One region of the Lactiplantibacillus sp. 30.2.29 genome, then DNA from elsewhere that is predicted to be linked to it. Evidence: riboswitches for the same ligand, from Rfam matches in the RefSeq annotation. Region 1 holds a riboswitch; the other holds the start of a gene.

Evidence for each region. A riboswitch is a leader RNA that binds a small molecule or an ion and turns the genes downstream of it on or off. The one in region 1 is predicted to bind thiamine pyrophosphate.
Region 2: it holds a riboswitch for thiamine pyrophosphate, as region 1 does, so the genes downstream of both, thiM (hydroxyethylthiazole kinase) here and KGF65_RS12995 (ECF transporter S component) in region 1, are expected to answer to the same signal.

What each region holds. Positions count from the first base shown of each region.
Region 1 is NZ_JAGYGU010000025.1:35,942-39,212, forward strand. It holds gene KGF65_RS12985 (aldo/keto reductase) at 318-1,148, opposite strand; gene KGF65_RS12990 (glutathione peroxidase) at 1,192-1,677, opposite strand; TPP riboswitch at 1,822-1,915, shown strand; gene KGF65_RS12995 (ECF transporter S component) at 2,017-2,586, shown strand; gene KGF65_RS13000 (ABC transporter ATP-binding protein) at 2,616-3,271, shown strand, end outside.
Region 2 is NZ_JAGYGU010000006.1:73,518-76,788, forward strand. It holds gene thiE (thiamine phosphate synthase) at 1-251, opposite strand, end outside; gene thiD (bifunctional hydroxymethylpyrimidine kinase/phosphomethylpyrimidine kinase) at 241-1,065, opposite strand; gene thiM (hydroxyethylthiazole kinase) at 1,091-1,882, opposite strand; TPP riboswitch at 1,962-2,067, opposite strand; gene KGF65_RS04795 (zinc-binding dehydrogenase) at 2,228-3,199, shown strand.

The sequences.
Region 1 (3,271 bases):
CTCATTGCATTTATTCTCGAAGCTATCTATACTTTTATGATATTCATGCTTTTCAAAAAATAATCCAATCAATTGAGCTGTTCCGAATAAAACTCAGAGTTTTCTTGAAGTGCCTCACTATTGTCAAACTAATTAGTTTAGCAATGGTGAGGCACTTTCTTTCAGAATTGTTGTTCCTGCCTTTTCATAGAAAATTTTACAATTCGATTTTAAATTTTGTCAATATATAAACTGAAATCTTCAACTCATAATAGACGCAGCACAGCTTTCAATTCGTTTTATATTTCAAAACACAGAAGCTCTATCAACTATTTTAATTAAAACTCCTGATAAACTGCCGGATCTTGGTCATTCAAGCGACCATCTGCTCGACTCAGGCCATTAATCGTTGCCATATCAGCGTCACCGATTTCAAAGTCAAACACGTCGATGTTCCCTGCTTGACGACTCGGTGTCGACGACTTCGGAATTGGTAGCGTGCCGAGTTGTAACTCCCAGCGTAAAATTAGTTGGCCAACATTTTTATGGTAGCGCGCCGCAATCGCTTTGAGTGTCTCATTTTGTAGCATCTCACTCGCGCGGCCAAGGGGACTCCAGTCCTGCGTTAAGATACCGTGCGCTTGGTCATAGTCCCGTTGTGCTTGTTGGTTGAAATACGGGTGTAATTCGACCTGATTGATGACAGGTAAGACCCCAGTCTCCTTATCCAACCGGTCTAAATGTTCCGGTAAGAAATTCGAGACCCCAATCGAACGAATCAAACCTAACTTTTGGGCGTCAATCAATGCCTGCCAAGCTTCAACGTAATGGTCTTCCTTCGGGTTGGGCCAGTGAATCAAATACAGATCATAATAATCGAGCCCGGCTCGATACAATGATTCTTGAATCGTATTGATGGCTTGCGTGTACGTGTGATGCCGCCCCGGTAGTTTGGACGAAATCAGCAACTCCGAGCGTGGCACGGATGAGCGACGAACCGCCTCACCCACGGCCCCTTCGTTTTCATAATTGAAGGCCGTATCTAGTAGTCGATAGCCGCGGTCGATTGCAGAACCAATCACCTGCACCCCGTGCGCACCATTCAGTTTATAAGTCCCAAAACCAATCTTCGGGACCGTCAATCCATCACGTAGCGTATAAGTTTCCAACTCAATCCACTTCTTTCTTCAAAATTTTCAAAACAAAACCATACTAATCTTCAGAACGGTCTGCCAAAGCATCGCGAATCGCAGCCTCAAACGTTGCTGGACGAGTCGTCGGCGCATACCGTTCGAGGACGCGACCATCGCGGCCAATCAAGAACTTGGTAAAGTTCCACTTGATGCGCCCATGTCCCGCCGCTTGTTTCAAATAAGTAAACAACGGGTCCGCCTGGTCACCATTGACCATCACGCGCTTCGTCATTGGGAAGGTGACGCCATAGTGCCGTTGACAATAGTCGTGAGTCTCCTCATCATCAGCCTTTTCTTGATGGAATTGGTTAGACGGCAGGCCAAGCACCACTAATCCTTCTTGATGATACTTCTGATAGAGTTCTTCTAATCCTTTAAATTGTGGCGCCAAGCCACAGTTACTAGCCGTATTCACGATCAACAACACTTGCCCACGATATTGCGACAAGTCGAGTGTCTCACCACTCATTTCCGTTTCTGTAAAGTCATACACTGATTCAGCCATCAACATCCCTCCTAAGAATATTAATCAATTGCCGTGCTTTAACCCTAGTAAACCACAAAATTGTGATTTTTCATCGTACTTTGCTTTGGTTTCTGGAAATTTGATTGCACTCAACGTGATTATCCGTTACACTGAACGTATCATTCATAGCAACTGGGGTGCCATTGCGGCTGAGATAATACCCATTGAACCTGAATCTGGACAATGCCAGCGCAGGGAACAATGCTTTATTTGGGGAACCATCAATTCAGACTTAGCCGCCTGCCACTGTTACTTGTGGTGGGCGTTTTTTTGTCGCTTAGATGCGTGAATGACAAACTATTTTGGGAGGATTTAACAATGAAATGGGTTAAATCATGGTACTTGAACGACATTATTTTGCTGGCCCTTATCGGGATTTTCTTTGGGGCGATTTTTATGGGGACCAACTTTGTTTATAACGTGCTGAGTGCAGCACTGACACCATTTGGGCTCAGCGGTCTCGCCAACGAGCTGCTTTTGGGCTTATGGTGCATGCCAGGGATGCTGGCGGGCTACCTGATTCGTTTAAAGGGTTCCGCCACCTTAGGCGAACTGCTCGCAGCAACGGTCGAAATGTTCTTTGGCGGCCAATGGGGTATCACGACCTTGATCTCGGGGATCGTTCAAGGGTTCGGTGCCGAACTCGGCTACATCGCAACCGGCTACAAACACTACGATTGGTTAGGATTAACGGCTGCGGCCACCACGACTACGCTGGTGACGTTTGGCTGGGATCTGGCTCGTAATGGCTATTTCAAACTACAACTCTGGCTACTGATCTTATACTTAGTCGTGCGCTTCATCTCAATGTTCGTCTTCGGTGGTCTATTGACCAAGGCAATTACTGACTTACTTGACCGTAGCCACGTTCTCAAATCGACACATTAATCTCGCACTTTGGTATGGAGGAATCAAGAATGGCTCGTATCGCGCTGAACAACTTAACATATTCATATCCACAGGCGCCGACACCCATTCTGGAACACGTTAATTTAACGTTACCGTCACAACAGTTCACCTTATTAACGGGGCCGTCGGGAACTGGCAAGTCAACACTGCTTCAATTGATGGCGGGGGGCTTATCGCTAGCCGACGCGTCCGGCAGTATCACGTTTGACGGTCAATCATTAAACGACCTGCCCGCTAATCAGCGCGCGCGGCACGTCGCGATGATGTTTCAAAATCCAAATCAACAGTTTGCCATGGACACGGTCGAGCACGAGTTGATTTTTGCATTGGAGAACCTACAAGTGCCCCGCTCACAGATGATGGCACGATTGCGGCACGCACTGGCCTTCGTGAGGATTGAGCACCTACAACCGCGGCTCTTGAACCAGCTATCGGGTGGTGAAAAACAAAAGGTTGCCCTCGCCGTTATCGTGGCGATGGATAGCGATGTGATCTTGCTCGACGAACCCTTTGCCAGCGTGGACCCGGAAGCCCGCGCCGGACTACTCGAACGACTCGTTGAATTGCGCGACCAACACGGCAAAACGATTATTCTAGCTGACCACGACTTAGCGGGTTATGATCAGCTCGTAGACCAAGTGGTGCGGCTGACGAATCACCAGTT
Region 2 (3,271 bases), on a different contig from region 1:
AAGGCCAGTTCCACATCATCATCCACAATAAACGGAACGTGCGCGTCTGAACAGCGCTGGCGTAATCGCTGACCAAGTGTCAACCGTTGGGCGGCCGTCAACTGACTAGCGCCCTTATCACGATACTGAAAAGCCGTAATGCCGGCGTCGAACGCCGTTTGTATGACCGTTTCTAAGTCGCGACCCACCACGTCTTGTGTGCCACAAACAAAGTAGGCGCGTAGTTGGACTGGTTCAAATTCAAGCGTCATGGATGGTCACCTCCTCACTGAGCGCTGCCCAATGATTTAAGGGACCGTGACCATGCCCAACTTGGATACCGTCTTGAATCGTTCCCGCCACGTAAGCTTTCGCTGTCTGAATGGCAGCTGCCATGGACTGACCCTTCGCGAGTTCTGCGGTGATGCAAGCCGACAACGTATCGCCAGTGCCGTGCGTCCGCACCGTTTCGATTCGGGGTGCCGACATCCAAAAGGCAGTGCCATCCGCCAACAACACAAAGTCATTCGCCAAATCCGGATTGTCGCCGTGGCCGCCCTTAATAATGACCGTCGCCGCACCTAAATCCTGTAATGCGTGCCCGGCTGCGACCATGTCTTGATTACTGGTGATGTGGTGTCCCGTCAACCGTTCAGCTTCTGGTAAGTTGGGCGTCACCACCGTTGCCAATGGGAGCAACTCATCACGAACCGTCTGAATAGCATCTTCAGCCAGCAGTGCTGCGCCACCTTTGGCAATCATGACTGGATCGACCGTCAGTGGTCCAAAATCGACTCGTTTTAAATTTTCAACAACGGCATGGACGTGTTCAGCATCCGCCAACATCCCAGTCTTACAAGCGCGAATCTTCAAATCCGCCGCCAATGAGGCAAACTGTTCATCGATCAATTTAGTTGGCATCGCCATAAAATCTTGCACGCCCAACGTATTTTGCGCCGTCACGGCAACGACGACTGCGGTCCCAAAGACGTGCCGGGCTTGCATCGTTTTCAGATCAGCCATGACACCGGCGCCACCGCCGCTATCCGTCCCGGCAATCGTTGCAACTTGTGGAAATTCATTCATAAAACTCTCGCGACCCTTCACTTATTTAGTTTAATTTTGCAATTGCTTGAATCTCTTGCACCGAGACGAGGCTCAGCCGGTCGATCAAATCGATGGCAAACGTCGCCGGCCGCGCAGCCGTCATCTGACTAGCGACCAATTCGCCAGCACCCGCCAAGACGACGCAGGCCACTTGAGCCGCATCATAAATAGCTGTCGGGCTCACCGCGGCAAACGCGACAACGATGCTGGATAACAAGTCTCCCGACCCGACGTGTAGCTGAAAGAGTGGCGTTCCATTGGCAACTTTAGCGACCCGTTTGCCATCCGTAATAACATCCGTGGGGCCCGACAAAATCACGCAACAGTTAAATTGCTGCGCACACCGTTTGGCAATTTCGACCACGTCACCCTGGCCCGCACCGGCATCAATGCCCTTCGCTTGCCAGTCGATGTCAGCTAGCGCGGCAATTTCGCCCGCGTTTCCCCGAATCACATCGACCGAAAACTTGGCTAATAGGTCCAAAGCGACTTGTTTACGATAGGGCACCGCCCCCACCGCAACCGGGTCCAGCACAACTGGCTTATGATACTGATTAGCCAACTTTCCAACAACGGCCATTTGATTGACCTGTTGCGTCGTCAACGTCCCCATGTTAATGCAAACTGCCCCCGCAATTTGGACTATTGACTCCGCTTCCTGTACTTCTGCTGACATAATGGGCGACGCGCCCAGCGCATTCAACCCATTGGCAACGTCCTGGACCGTGACAAAGTTGGCGATGTTAAAAACGATTGGATTTTGATCGCGCAACGTGTTCAATAATTGTAACGTCATTTCAAGTCTCCTCCTTAGTCCTGGTCACGGCTAATAAAAAACGACCACTGATCAACTTACATCGATCCAGTGGTCGCTAATAGTAGCAATGACACTTTCCTACGCAAGTTTGAGCTTACAGGTTCGAAGGGATCGGCACTTACAGCACCATCTCAGCCCATTTTTGGACACCCCTAGTGTTTTGAGAATTCAATTGTTACCCTCTAGTTTACCGATTGTAACCGGTAACGTCAATCTTTGTGTCAGCCCATTATTCGCGCAAACACAACGTATTATCGTTTAATCTTCATTGACGTAATGGTTATAATAAAGACAACTAAACTTTAAAGAAAAGAGTGATTGTCGATGCAAGCACTAGTTGTCCCTGCGCCATCAGATCGTTCCTTAGAACAGCTTGAATGGCAAGAACGGCCCATGCCTGAGCTGGGAGCCGACGAAGTTTTGATCAAAACGCAAGCAGTCGGTCTCAATCCGGTTGATTACAAATTAGTCCTAGGTGGCGATGACGCCTGGAAATACCCCCACATTTTAGGCCTGGACGTGGCCGGAATCGTTGAAGCGGTCGGCGCTAAAGTCACTGACTTTGCCCCTGGTCAACGGGTCTGCGGTCACGCGAATCTGGCCAAAGATGGGACGTTTGCGGAATATACCTGCTTGCCCGCTGCCGCTCTCGCCAAAATTCCAACGACCCTCAGCTTCGAAACTGCCGCGGCCAGTCTCTGCGCTGGTTTGACCGCCTACCAGGCTTTGTTACGCAAGGCCAACCTGAATGCGGTGCACACCGTCCTCATTCATGCGGGTGCCGGCGGTGTCGGCAGTATGGCCATCCAGTTGGCGAAAGCTGCGGGCAAAACGGTCTATACGACGGTCTCACAACGCAAACAGGCCTTTGTCGCACCGCTTCATCCTGATGCGCAAATCGATTACCGCCATGAAGACGTGACGGCTAAGATTCAAGCGTTGACCCAGCAACGGGGCGTCGACTTGGTCGTCAACACGATCGGTAATCCTGAGGCTGACTTGCCCCGCTTGGCCTACAACGGACAGCTGGTTTGCATCCTCGAGACGCCTCAGACTTTCCCAAAGAACCAAGTCGTCAGCGTTAGCAAGCTCGATTTAGGTGGCGCCCATCGCAGCGGCAATCCTGCCCAAGTCGCAGACCTCGGTCAAATGGCTGCAGCCCTGTTAGCTCTGATTGAAGCCGGCAAAGTCGACCCCTTGATCAGCGAAGTCTTGAAGCGCGACCAACTTGTTGATGGCTTGCAGCAACTCCAAGCAGACCAAGTGGCCGGTAAACTAGTGGTAACGTTTGACTAAGGGTTGCCACGTTTGTTCACCATGATTCAGTTATCTCAACAATTTTCAACAAACGCATTTTAACGCAGCATA